3 regions of the Paenibacillus sp. tmac-D7 genome follow, and region 1 is predicted to be linked to each of the others. Evidence: riboswitches for the same ligand, from Rfam matches in the RefSeq annotation. Region 1 holds a riboswitch; each other region holds the start of a gene.

Region 1 (4,613 bases):
GAATCGGTCGGGTCGTTCACGGCCCAGACGTCGAACAGCTCGGTGGCGGCGAAGAACAACGCCTGCTGGATGCCGAGAATGAACAGGGCGATCACATATCCGCTGCTCATCGCCTGCTTCACTTGCCCGCCGAAGTCCGCATCACGCCATACGGCCCACGGGCGTTCGCCCCGGTCAAGCGTCAGCCGGCTTCCGGCAACCAAGGCGAAGTAAGAGGACAACGCCATCAGCGCCACATAGATGTTGCTGATCCACAAGTACAACACCGCATCCGGCTCCGAAGGACCGCTGCCGTGCATCGTACGGAAGGCGGGCATCAGATTGTAGTTATTGCTCACATAGATCGCCAGGAACACGATCGACAGCAGCGCGCCGCGCGCGAAGTCGATCTGTTTGCGCTGCCGTACGACGAGGATCAAGGCGGCGAGCGCCATCAGCAGCGATGCGAACAAGCTGATCCGCGTCATCAGAGCGGACCGCTCGTCCTGCATCTGCTGCCAGAGCGTGAAGCTTTCCGGCGGCGGGAATGCCGGGCGGAACGACACCGCTTGCCCGTTCGCCGTCTGCACGTGCAGCTCCAGCGGGGCTTCGCCGATCCGCTCCGTCTTGCTGACGAATACGAATTCGCCGGGCGGGCGTTTGTCCGCAGCGCTGCCAGCCAGTGTGAACGCAGCCGGATCGAAGCCCATATCGCGGACGGCGCTTACGGCGATCGAGGACGTATCCGTTTCCGCCGCCGGCCGCGCTTCGGTTTTGGCCGTCGGCGCTTTCGAAGCGCTATAGCTGATCACCTGACGGTTGTTGAAGTTGACCCCGATGTAATAGGTGGCTTGCCCATCGCGGATTTCCACTTCGTAATAATCGATTGGATAACGCTTCTCGAACCGCTTTCGATACTCTTCCTCCAAGCCTTCCTTCTGGATGTACCCGCTGCGAACCGTGTTCGATTGAAACAACGTATCCGCCGTGCGGCCGGGCGAGAGCCCGAATTTGTGATCGGCGAAGGCGATCGCGAGGTCGGCCGCTTCCGCTTTACTAATGGCAGGCGCCGCCTGCGCTTCCCCGTCAAGATCGTTGTGGTCCTGAATCAGCGGGGCGAGATAAGATAGCCCGAAGTACAGCAGAAGACCGATGACCGCCAGCCATAAGGGGGGACGAGAAACTTTGTTGGGCATGACACACTCCTTATCCGGTAAATCGTAACAGCTTATCTTAATCGTATTCTCCGTTATGGCCATCCATGCTAATAGGGTAATCTCATGATATCACGAGAAACCGCCGGAAAAAACAAGCAAGGAGAAGACTTCACCGTTTGAGAGCGCTGTCATGTATCGTAATGTTCCGAAAATCCTTCCTTTTCCGCCAAATAGAGCTTTGTACTTCGTTCCAAAGAACCTTATAATTCATATCAATTGAATAAGAAGCCGAATTTCTTCAAGAAAACGGGGGAACCATGAATCATAGGGGTGAATTCCGTGCAGGGCCGGGTAACGGGCCGCATGGATAGGGGGCCTGTATACCCGAATCCGTCAGCTAACCTCGTAGGCTTGTGTTACAGGAACCTTGGATGGCACTGGGTTTCCCGTGTCTTTTTTTTGTTGTTCATAAAAAGTTGAGAAGGTGCAGGTTCAGGATGAAATCCAAATCGAAAAAAATCGAGCTTACCCCGCCGCAAATTTTGGTCATCGGGTTCGCCTTGATCATACTGGCGGGCGCCGGCTTGTTAACGCTCCCGGTGTCAGCGGCGTCCGGGGTGCCGACGCCTTTCCTGGACGCGTTGTTCACGGCGACCTCGGCGACCTGTGTGACCGGTCTGGTCGTAGTCGATACAGGCACTCATTGGTCTTTATTCGGCAAGATTGTCATTATTTCGTTGATTCAGGTCGGCGGTCTCGGGTTCATGACCATGGCCACCCTGTTCGCCTTCGCCTTGAAGAAGCGGCTTTCGCTGAAAGAACGGCTCATTCTTCAAGAAGCGATGAATCAGGGCAGCATGGAAGGCATCGTGCGCTTAATCCGTAAAGTTCTGGTGTACTCGTTGACGATCGAGTTCACAGCGGCTGTCATCTTCGCCATCCGGTGGTCGTTCGATTTAGGTCCGGTGCGTGCGCTGGGGTATGGGGTGTTTCATGCGATCTCGTTCTTTAACAACGCCGGGTTCGATCTGTTCGGTCCGATTACCGGCCGGTTCTCCAGCATTACGGCTTACGCGGACGATTATGTGATCAATATCGTCTCCATGGCGTTGATTATATTAGGAGGGATCGGGTTTGTCGTCCTGTCCGACTTGATGGAGTACAAGCAGCGCCGCCGGCTGTCGCTCCATTCCAAGGTCGTGTTGAGCGCGAGCGGCATTCTGATCCTGGTCGGGGCCATCGTCATCTTCATCTTTGAATTTACGAATCCGAAGACGCTTGCCACGCTTAACTGGAACGGTAAAATACTGGCTTCGTTCTTTCAATCGGTCTCCCCTCGAACGGCCGGCGCGAACAGCATCGACATCGCGGGCATGAGGCAGGCGTCGCAGTTTTTCATTATTGTTCTCATGTTCATCGGGGCGTCCCCGGGATCGACGGGCGGCGGGATCAAGACGACGACGTTCACGACGCTGATCGGGGCGATTATCGCGATGATCCGGGGGAAAGAGGATATCGTGCTGTTCCATAACCGGCTCGGCAAAGACCGGATTCTTAAAGCGATTACGTTAACCATGATCGCCTTGTTCTGGGTCATCTTCGTCACCATGCTGCTGTCCACGACGGAAGATCACAATTTCCTGATGATTTTGTTCGAAGCGACGTCGGCTTTCGGCACGGTCGGACTGACGATGGGGCTCACGCCCGATTTGACCACGTTCGGCAAGTTGATGATCGCCCTTACGATGTTTATCGGCCGGCTCGGTCCGTTGACGCTCGCGTATGCGCTCGGTCCGAAGGCAGAGAAAGAGCTGTTCAGATACCCGGAAGGGAAAATTACGATTGGATAGGGAGAGGCATTCGATGAAACGCAGTCAGTACGCGGTAATCGGACTCGGCCGTTTCGGCTCGAGTCTGGCAAAGGAGCTCATACAGCTCGGTTATGAAGTAATGGGGATCGATATGGACGAGGAAGCGGTAGAAGAAATGAGCGAAGAGCTCACGCACGTCGTCGTTGCGGATTCGACGGACGAAGATGTCATTCGTTCGCTTGGGATCCGGAATTTTGATTGCGTGATCGTAGCGATCGGCGACGATATTCAAGCCAGCATCCTGACGACGATCCTCTTGAAGGATATCGGGGTGAAGATGGTTGTGGCCAAGGCGTTGTCCGAGCTGCACGGGAAGGTGCTGCATAAGATCGGCGTCGACCGGGTCATTTTTCCGGAACGGGATATGGGCATTCGCGTCGCGCATCAGCTGGTTTCCCCGAATCTGCTCGATTATATCGAGCTGTCGAAGGAGTACACGATCGCCGAGCTGGCCGTTCCGAAGTGTTTGGATGGTCTGTCGTTGAAGGAGCTTGATACCCGGGCTCGTTATGGCTGCAGCGTCGTCGCTATCAATAAGAAGCATGGCGACGTGATCATCGCGCCGACGGCTACCGATACCGTAGACGAGAAGGACGTCATGGTCATCATTGGCACGAACGAACAGATCGAGCATTTCGAGAACGCCTTGGTTCGTTAAGGCTTTGTTAGACGATCGACCGTTGGGTTTATATAGGAAGGAGCCGCGGAGAGTTGGAGAATGCCGTACTTATCGAGCATGTCATCTTTTTAATCGTTTCCGTCTTATTTCTGGGCATGATTTTCGGAAAAGCGGCGAATTGGCTGAAACTGCCGGACGTCGCTCTCTTTTTGGCCGCAGGCATGATCGTCGGTCAAGGGCTGCACCTGATTCACGAGCCGAGCAGCTCGTTCACGAATCAATTCATCTTAACCGTCGGTTCCGCGCTCATCTTATTCGACGGGGGGCGCAACATCCGGATGTCGGGCCTTCGCCAGGTATGGGTCACCCTTACCTTGCTAAGCGTGCCGGGCGTGCTGATTACGTGCGCGGTCGTCGCTTTCGCCGCCCATTACCTGCTGGGGATCCCGTTCATGTATGCGGTGCTGCTTGGGGCGATTATTTCGTCGACCGACCCGGCGACGCTGATCCCCGTCTTCAAGCAAGTGAAGATCCGGAGCAAAGTACGGGAAACGGTGGAAAGCGAATCCGCCTTCAACGACGCAACCGGCTCGATCCTCACCTTCTCGGTGCTCGGCGCGATTACGGGCGGACAGGCGATATCGCTCTCCTCAAGCGTGCTCGAGTTTCTGCAAACGGCGCTCGGCGGCATCGCGGTCGGCATCGGTGTCGGGTTCGGGCTGGCGTTCATCACGGCGCACCTGAGGCTCGGATGGCTGCGCGATTACACCACGATCGCCCTCGTCGTTACCGCGCTTGGGGCCTACTGGCTGGGCGACGCGCTGCATGTGAGCGGATTTATGGCGACGTTCACGGCCGGACTGATTTGGGGGAACAGCGATTTGTTCAAGCTCCACATGGACGACAAGCTGCAGGAAATGGGCCATTTTACCGAAAATATGACGGTGCTGATGCGCATGCTTATTTTCATTCTGCTCGGAAGCCAGG
Region 2 (4,613 bases), on a different contig from region 1:
AGCCGGAAGACGGGGAGCCATTCCATGTTTTAATAAATCGTTTTCAAGCAGCAGAATGGAACAAACAGCCTCTGTTTGCTTCTCTACAAATTCAATAATGTGACCTAAAATATCTTGTAGCGGCCTGCCTTTGGCAACCATTTCCAGAACCACATTTTGCTCGTTCAAATGATCTTGAATTAACTTTCGTTCAGTAATGTCGCGGCCGACAACAATTAACCACTCCCGCCGACCATCCTCGGCCATAACAGGTTCTTTAATAAACTCGATAATTACGGTCGAGCCGTCGGAACGCTTGAATTTTTCTTCAAAATGAATCGTTTTGCCTCGTCTCCAGGCTTCATTGTCGGTTTCTTCGCATGTATGAAAAAACTCTTCCATATGCGGCTTAGAACGTTGAAAATCAAGATTTGTTTTCCCCTTATACGCGTCACGGTCTAACTCAAATAACTGCAGCGCAGCATCATTCGCTTCAACCCATGCCCCTTTACCGTCTTTAAAAACAATGATATCAGGCATGATTTGAATTAATGTCAGCAGGTAATCACTTGTCTTCTCTTTTATATGTTCTAACATGGGCACCATCTCAGTTCCGTGAAGGTAAAATAATTACTCACATATTCGACATGAACCATCCGCATCCTCCATGCCCGTTAAAATTTTACCATTCAAAAACCACACCGTCTTTCGTCTCCTACGTCGTTCTTTCTTTATTGCGATTGAATAATTTCACAGCTGAATAAACGAGAAGACCGGCCACAATCACGGCGGCAACCGGGAACAAATACCCCTTCGCCAGCTCCCCGACCTCGTGCCAATTGGGACCAAGCTTGTACCCAAGATAAACGTATAAACTCGTTATAGGCAGCATGGCACAAAACGTAAATAACGAGAACTTCCAGACACTCATTCTGGCCATGCCGCACGGAAGCGAAACAGCGGTCCGAACCCCCGGGATAAACCGGCCCAGAAAAGCTACGCCCGCCCCATACTTATGGAAAAATCGTTCGGCCTTATCAATCTCTTTCGTCCGTATAAAAAAGAACTTGCCAAACTTTATTATCACCGGCCTCCCCCCATACTTTCCTAATGCGTATAGAGTCAAGGGTCCTGTTACCCCTCCGACTGTCCCTGCCAGAATAGCCAGCCCCAAGTTCATATCCCCTTCATAGACCCAATAACCGACGAGGGGAAGAACCAGCTCTGCCGGAACAAACTCGAAAGTCAGCGCCAAAACGACGCCTATGTACGATAATTGTTTGAAATAGCCAATAAACTCCAATAATATCTGTTCCATTACTCACCTCATCTTGTTTCCTTAGCAATACGCGAAAAAAAATCGACGGTTTCAGGTCTCATACAAACAAGAACACAACATCATCGTGTTGTGTTCTTGTCCAAAACCGATTTAAACGCTTCCCATAAAGCATGACTTAATTCAATAGCCTTCGTTTCAATCATAGAGGTCTGCACGACCCATTCTCCGGAAACATGTTGAATACGGACGGAATGGTCATGTTTATTTAAGTAGCTTAACATTTGTCCGATCGTTAATAATGGAAGCGCTTTATGTTTCTCGACCCCGTTCAAGTAATAAATCATCTCTTCGTGGTCACCCATAGCTATATATTCGCCTTCTTGTGGAATCCAATGGTTTCGCAGGTATTCTTTTTGAACATCTGTCAGTTCTTGCAGGTGGGAAGAAGTAATTCGCTGGAGCATCATGATCCTCCTTACTTAAGCTATGATGTTATCATAAAAACAAAAAAGACCCGAATCCAGCCAGGATGCGCTATCATCTAGCGCTTATCGTCCTGGACTGCGACGGGTCTGGAGCACAAAAAGACCCGGATTCACGGGTCAACGATGCAAGTCTGCATACATACACAATTTGACCCATCTACTGCTGACGAGGTTAGCTGTCGGGCTCGGGAAAGATGGTTCCCTACATGGAATGATTCGCCCCAATTTCATTGGTTCCCCCGCTTTCCGGTTTCGTGTAAACCGGAAATTAAGCGTGATTTCATCATACAAAACTGCTATTCGCAAGTCAATAATCCAAAATCTTACAATTCATTGAGAAGTTGTTCCGGTCGCTTACTCCACGCGAGTTATTTTCGCCTGCCGACGTACAACTTCGCCATCCGTCTTGTGCAGCTGATTCAGCAATTCGATCTGAAAACTGCCCGGATTGTCGGAGCCGGCGATCTGGACCGCTCGCTCTGCGGCAACCCCATAATAAGCCAATGCCGCCACAGCAGCAGCCGCTTGATCGTTCTCCACCGCAAGGAAGGCGCCGACCACCGAAGTCAGCAAGCAGCCTGTTCCGGTCACTTGGGTCAGCAGCGGCGTACCATTGCTCACCCGATACGTCGCCTCGCCGTCGCTCACATAATCGTCACGGCCTGTGACGATGACGACACAGCTCATCGCCCGCGCCGCTTGCCGGACAAGCGCAGGCACTTCCCCGGCCGCACTGCCTGCATCGTCCACGCCTTTAATGCTCCACGATTTCCCGACGACGTTAGCCACTTCCGCAGCATTGCCTCGAAGTACCGAGATCCGCAGCTCCTTCATGAGCGAACGGGCCGTTTCCGTGCGATATGCCGTCGCCCCGGCTCCCACCGGATCGAAAACAATCGGAACGCCATGCGCGTTCGCCGATTGCCCCGCGATCCGCATGGCGTGAACGATACGGTCGTCCAGCGTGCCTATATTCAAGACGAGGGCGCCGGCGATTTGCGCCATCTCTGCAACCTCTTCGTGAGCATATGCCATAACCGGCGATGCTCCTAAGGCCAGCAGGCCGTTCGCCGTGAAATTCGTTACGACTACATTCGTAATATTGTGCACGAGCGGTTTATGGATCCGCACCTTATCAAGAATATCCGCGAAATATTGAACGTTCATTACCCCATCCCCTTCTTCCGGTTACATGATACTATCTCATATCGCGGATGGTTTGCCAAGCGCTTTATACGAGCGCACAGATATAAATAAAGAAGCCCCCGCCATACACCCGCGAGAGCTTCAAATCCCGTTAGGTTTGATCATGTTGCAGAGCTTTCCCGATAGCTTTCATTGTTGGTTATTGGGGTTCTTTCTCGTTTCCAAGCAGTCCGGCTCCTGGCAATCCGAATAATACGTAGTCACCTTCTCGGAATCGAACGTGCCAATAATTTCAGCGCAATGCTTACACAAGATTACACCCAGGTCTACGCTAATCGAGGAGTTTTCCATGCATGATCCATCCTTTCTTTCATGAAGTCGGATTAGCTCGGCAGCCAAGCTGGCATTCGCCTTTTCAATAACATGTTATTCCTGTTTATTATACACTATTCTTCTTATTTATGTCGTTATATTTAACGATAATCTCGAATAAAATATTTAATTCAGGTTGTAATTTCATTAAGTACACACGGAATAGCAGAAATTCTTCCTTTATTGCTCACAACTCGCCGAGTTTGACCTGCATTGCCGGCGCCCGCCAACACGACTATACCGGCAGCTGCCGGCCAACGCCGCTTTACCCGAACTTGGTGACGACATACGTTCCCGTATTTGTAAAGCTGCTCATTTCCTCGAATATGCCGTTCACCTCGGAAAGCGAAACTTCTCGCGTCACCATTTTCCCCGGCGTCAATTTCCCGTTGGATACGAGGGGCAGTACAGCATGATAGCGATGCGCCGGCATGCCGAAGCTCGTAATGAAAGAAAGTTCTTTCAGGATCATCTCATCGACCGGAATCGCGATGGACCCCGCATCCTGCTTCGACGTCATGCCGATTTGAAGATGCCGGCCGCGCTTGCGCAAGCTTCTGATCGCGCTAACCGCCGTCTGCGACAGCCCGAGCGCGTCTACCGACACATCCGCTCCGCCTTGTGTCATTTCGTTGACGGCTGCAATCGGATCGGTCGTCCTGCTGTTGACCGTGTAAGCGGCTCCCATTTGCTTCGCCAAATCGAGGTTGGCATCGTTGATGTCCACGCCGATCACATTCGCCCCCATAGCGGAGGCGATATTGACCGCCGATAGACCTACCCCTCCGCAGCCGTAAACAACAACCCACTCGCCGGGAAGCACCTGAACCCGGTCCACGATGCCGTGGAAAGCGGTAATAAATCGGCAGCCCAGGGCCGATGCTTCGGCAAAACTGATTTCTTCGGGCAAATGGATCATATTCCGGTCAGCGACAGGAACCGCCACATATTCGGCGTAGCCGCCCTGATACGTTAAGCCGGGCATCAAGAGCGAATCGCAAAGATGGGAATGGCCGCTTACACAATGCGGACAAGCGCCTTCGCTTCCGGAAAACGGCACCGTGACTCGATCGCCCTTCTTAAACCGGGTCACTTTGCTGCCTACCTCTTCCACAACGCCGCTAAATTCATGGCCGAGAATATTAACGGGAACGAGACCGCTTTCCCAAAAGTGATGATCGCTTCGGCATACGCCATTCGCCATAACTTTCAGCAGAACGCCATCTTCCGCCGGCTTCGGATCTTCGACTTGCCTCAGGATCAAGTTTTTAGCACCTTCCAGTACAAGCGCTTTCATCATTGTTTCCTCCTCAGGTATGTTCAGGCTGCAGAACGTCCAGGCCAATCGCGGC
Region 3 (4,613 bases), on a different contig from region 1:
TCTGGACGGCCGGTCTTTCGCTACGCTGGAAGATGCCAAGAAAGCGTCGGCGCCGACGTTAAACTACGGCTTGTTTATCAGCACAATGCTTGATTTTCTGATCATTTCGTTCGTCATCTTCATTGCCGTGAAGCAATTGAACCGACTGCGCAAGAAGGAGGAGGCAAAGCCCGATCCGAAAGCCGGCTTGCAGGAATGCCCGGAATGTTTATCCGAGATCCCGAAGAAAGCGATTCGCTGCAAATATTGCTCGGCTATCGTGAAAGCGCAAGCGAACGGACAAGCCTGATCCATAGCGGCACTTCAGTAGATCCATTCCATGTTGGGTATCTTAAGATGTAACCATAACCGTATGCCGGAAAACCGTACCCTGGCGGATTCCCCGCCAATAGCTGCGATGCCTCATCGTCTCGCCCATTTTTGGACGGTTGCCGCACCAGTATACGTGATCCTTCATAAACTGAATCTGACTGTATCCCTAGACCTTGTATTGATACAAAAACCCGGGCAAGGAGGGGTGACATTTGAAGGGCAGCGATCACAAAAGTAAATTTTTACTCACCAATCGCGAACGCGAAGTATTTGAACTGCTGGTGCAGGACAAAACGACGAAAGATATCGCGCAGCAGCTGTTTATCAGTGAGAAAACCGTACGCAACCATATCTCCAACGTCATGCAGAAATTAAATGTAAAAGGGCGTTCGCAAGCGGTTGTCGAGCTGATTAAGCTTGGGGAGCTGCAGATCTGAGGAAATCCAATGGACCTAACAAAGTCTTCTTTTTACGGTTCTTCTTTGCGGAGAATCGTAAGACGAGGGCTTTTTGGTTTGTGGAGGAGAGAAAAACTTGCCCTTTGCGTTTGAGTGTGGTATGATTACTTTAATCATATATTTGAAACCTTGATTCACATATTGCAAAGGGTTATCATTTGTGCGATGGTACCTTTTTCAATGTGTGAATTTTTTATTTGTTTCCAAAAATAAAAAGTACATGTTAAATAAAAATTTGGAGGTCATATTATGCAAACAGGTACAGTGAAATGGTTTAATGCTGAAAAAGGTTTTGGTTTTATCGAAGTGGAAGGCGGCAACGACGTGTTCGTGCATTTCAGTGCAATCACAGGCGATGGTTTCAAATCGTTAGATGAAGGTCAACGTGTTGAATTCAATGTCGTACAAGGAAATCGCGGTCCGCAAGCCGAAAATGTTGTAAAGCTGTAAACCCAAAGCAAGCTGCCCTAACAAATATGGAGGGCAGCTTTTCTTTTGGATCATAAGGAGGGGTTCATCATGTATTTTCGGAAAAAATTGTTAGAGGATATCCCTACGGAAAATACGATGATTTGGTCATGTGAAAATGAAGACTGTAAGGGTTGGATTCGTGACAACTTTGCCTTTGAATGTCAGCCGATTTGCCGACAGTGTCTTGCTCCGATGGTAAGCAGCATGAAGATACTGCCGTTGCTCTTAAACTCGAACATCGACTTTAAATCACTTAAAAAAGGTGTGCAGATTTCTTAGCTGTCGCCCCCCTAATCAAGCCTTCTTTTTACGTTTCCTCTATAAGAGGGATCGTGAGATGAAGGCTTTTTGGTTGTTGGGGAAAAGAAAAAACGCGATTCATCGAGTAAAAAGCATGAAATAAAAGACCGCATGATATGTAAGCGGTATCACGCGTCGTTTTATCAAAACGATGTCTAATATCTTGATTTCATCTGTTTTACAGCTTTTTTGAATAAGCGTATGATACAACTCATGAAAACAAAATAACGTTTCTAATTCTAATTCGCTTAATTTCCCTTTGGGAAAGCGGGGGAACCAAACTCGAGCTTTGCTTATTGGTGTGAGAGCCAAAAATCAAAGTTTGAAGGGGTGAATCCTTGGACACAAACATCGGTAGTGTTTTTGTCCGAGGTAGGGTGCAACTCTCACCACCCGAATCCGTCAGCTAACCTCGTAAGCGTTGTGTGGAGGAGATGGGGAAACTGTGATCGTCTAACGTGACCACAGGGGAAGCGCCTCTGTGGCTTTTTATTGCCAAAAACCGGGATATCAAAAATGAAATGCGTCTTTATCGCTGAGTCCTTTAGGGGATCGGGGGAACCATTCGGTAATGGGCAAGGTTGTTACACCGCTTATTACTTTGGGGTGAATTTCTAAAGCAATCCCGTACATTTGTACATTTGCTTAGAATAGGGCGACTCTTACGTCCGAATCCGTCAGCTAACCTCGTAAGCGTAAAAAGAGAGGCGATTTTGTCGTGCGAAAGATACGGTTTTTTTGCCGTACCCAGGAAGCCGCGAGAAGAGTCCTCTTCTGTCAGGCTTCTTTTTTTATGTCTCTTTAGGATTTGAAGATGTACAACCGTTTGTGACTTTAGGAGTTGATATTTAATGTGGATAAAAACACAGCAACATCGGGTAAAATATCCAAATCATGAAGCAGAGAATCGGCTTCAAAAGGGGGAAGCATTCAAGATGATGTCTGCTTTGAAACGGTTCTTAATCGGTCGTCCTTTGAAATCCGAAGAACTCGCGGAAGAGAAGTTGAGCAAATTTAAGGCTCTTGCCGTATTATCATCGGATGCACTGTCTTCTGTTGCTTACGGCACGGAACAAATATTGCTGGTTTTAATGACAGTAGGTTTTGTGGCATTATGGTATTCCATTCCGATTTCCATTGCTGTATTAGGGTTATTAACGATTTTAATTCTTTCCTATCGCCAAACCATATATGCTTATCCGACGGGGGGCGGGGCATACATCGTATCGAAGGAGAATCTGGGGGTGCCTGTCGGTTTATTAGCAGGGGGATCCTTATTAGTTGATTATATTTTAACTGTGGCTGTTAGTATTTCTGCTGGAACCGATGCGATCACATCCGCTTTCCCTGGCCTTCACGACCATCGTGTTCTCATTGCTATTGTGATGATTGCTTTTTTGACCATCATGAATTTACGGGGAATCACGGAATCGGCTTCTATCCTTGCTTATCCGGTTTACCTGTTTGTCACTCTAATTGTGCTTCTTATCCTGAGCGGGTTATATAAATATGCTGCAGGCGGTGTTTCTGCAGCGCCCCAAACTCATGATATGGCAATCTCGGGAATTAGTTTATTTATACTCCTTAAGGCTTTCAGTTCCGGCTGTTCCGCATTGACCGGGGTTGAGGCCGTATCTAATGCAATACCTAACTTCAAGGCACCGGCGGAGAAAAATGCGGCAAGAACCCTGATGATGATGGGACTTATTTTAGGCAGCTTATTTATGGGGATTAGTTTTCTAGCCTATACCTATGGCATTACACCGAGACCTGAAGAAACCGTCGTTTCCCAAATCGCCGCTTCCACGTTTGGCCGGGGGCCCATGTATTATGCCATACAAGCTTCTACGGCTTTGATCTTATTTCTCGCTGCGAATACAGCCTATGCCGCATTTCCGCTGCTTGCCTACATGATGGCAAAAGACAAATTTATGCCCCGTATGTTTACCGCCAGAGGGGATCGACTCGGGTTTTCAAACGGGATCATCGTACTCGGTGTTTTATCGGCTATTTTAATTGTTATTGCTCAGGGACATACGGAAGGCCTGATTCCTTTGTATGCTTTAGGCGTGTTTATTCCGTTTACCTTGTCCCAAACAGGAATGATGCGCCGCTGGTGGAAAATGAAACCGAAGGGTTGGGCTATCAGCTTTTTAATCAATACAATCGGAATGATCACAACGTTCTCCATCTGCTTAATCTTTTTGATTACAAAATTTTCACAAGTATGGATCATATTCCTTTTCCTTCCGGTTGTTATCTATTTCTTTATTCGTATCCACAAGCATTACCTGAATATGGCTAATGAACTGCGGATTGATCCGATAGCAGAGACGCCAGTGACCAAAGGAAATGTGATCGTTGTCCCGGTGGCAGGGGTTAATCGGGTCGTTTTAAATACGATCGGGTATGCCAAGTCGATATCAGAGAACATTATTGCCGTTTATGTTGCTTTTGACGACGATGATGCACAGAAGATGGAGAAAAAATGGGAGGAGTGGAATTCAGGCGTTCGGCTTGTTATTTTAAAATCCAGTTATCGGAGCATACTGAGACCTTTAATTAAATTTATCGATACAATTGAATGGAAAACCAGCGAGACGGATTATGTAACGGTGATGATTCCGCAATTTATTACAAGGAGTTGGTGGCACAATTTTCTGCATAATCAATCCAGTATATTAATTCGTGCCTATTGATTAAATCGAAAAGACGTTACGATTTCGACTGTACCTTTTCATTTGAAGCATTAATTAGAGCTGCTGCGTTCAGACCAAAATCCACGAATGGAGGCACCTGATGTTGAATTTATTTAAGCTGGCGAATCTTCATCCTGATATTGAAGCTGTTCACGAGGTCGTCCAGGCTTTAAAGGCTCGCATTGATGGTAAAGAAGTCGGAATTAAAATCCTGAAGAATGAAGCCGGTCATTACTTTTATGAACTAAGTCATTATTATAGAGGAGCGGATAATGCCAACCCGTACGTTTCAACGGACAATCGGTTTGCTTCAGTCGAAGAGGCGGCACGGGGAGCGCTCCGGTCGGCAACGATGTTTTACCGGAGCACCGAT

Evidence for each region. Region 1 has a riboswitch for cyclic di-AMP ahead of FKP33_RS13380 (TrkH family potassium uptake protein). Riboswitches for the same ligand answer to the same signal wherever they lie in the genome.
Region 2: linked by a shared signal. The riboswitch ahead of FKP33_RS08895 (hypothetical protein) and the one ahead of FKP33_RS13380 (TrkH family potassium uptake protein) in region 1 are both predicted to bind cyclic di-AMP.
Region 3: linked by a shared signal. The riboswitch ahead of FKP33_RS11410 (APC family permease) and the one ahead of FKP33_RS13380 (TrkH family potassium uptake protein) in region 1 are both predicted to bind cyclic di-AMP.

What each region holds. Positions count from the first base shown of each region.
Region 1 is NZ_VIDW01000016.1:99,429-104,041, forward strand. It holds gene FKP33_RS13375 (CPBP family intramembrane glutamic endopeptidase) at 1-1,175, opposite strand, end outside; cyclic di-AMP (ydaO/yuaA leader) riboswitch at 1,413-1,563, shown strand; gene FKP33_RS13380 (TrkH family potassium uptake protein) at 1,634-2,986, shown strand; gene FKP33_RS13385 (potassium channel family protein) at 3,000-3,665, shown strand; gene FKP33_RS13390 (cation:proton antiporter) at 3,719-4,613, shown strand, end outside.
Region 2 is NZ_VIDW01000009.1:74,218-78,830, reverse strand. It holds gene FKP33_RS08905 (diguanylate cyclase domain-containing protein) at 1-576, opposite strand, end outside; gene FKP33_RS08900 (DedA family protein) at 695-1,297, opposite strand; gene FKP33_RS08895 (hypothetical protein) at 1,378-1,722, opposite strand; cyclic di-AMP (ydaO/yuaA leader) riboswitch at 1,890-2,028, opposite strand; gene thiM (hydroxyethylthiazole kinase) at 2,098-2,910, opposite strand; gene FKP33_RS08885 (GapA-binding peptide SR1P) at 3,079-3,240, opposite strand; gene FKP33_RS08880 (zinc-binding dehydrogenase) at 3,527-4,561, opposite strand.
Region 3 is NZ_VIDW01000013.1:46,026-50,638, reverse strand. It holds gene mscL (large-conductance mechanosensitive channel protein MscL) at 1-289, shown strand, start outside; gene FKP33_RS11425 (helix-turn-helix domain-containing protein) at 525-749, shown strand; gene FKP33_RS11420 (cold-shock protein) at 1,020-1,220, shown strand; gene FKP33_RS11415 (cold-shock protein) at 1,290-1,520, shown strand; cyclic di-AMP (ydaO/yuaA leader) riboswitch at 1,777-1,977, shown strand; cyclic di-AMP (ydaO/yuaA leader) riboswitch at 2,065-2,253, shown strand; gene FKP33_RS11410 (APC family permease) at 2,477-4,240, shown strand; gene FKP33_RS11405 (hypothetical protein) at 4,341-4,613, shown strand, end outside.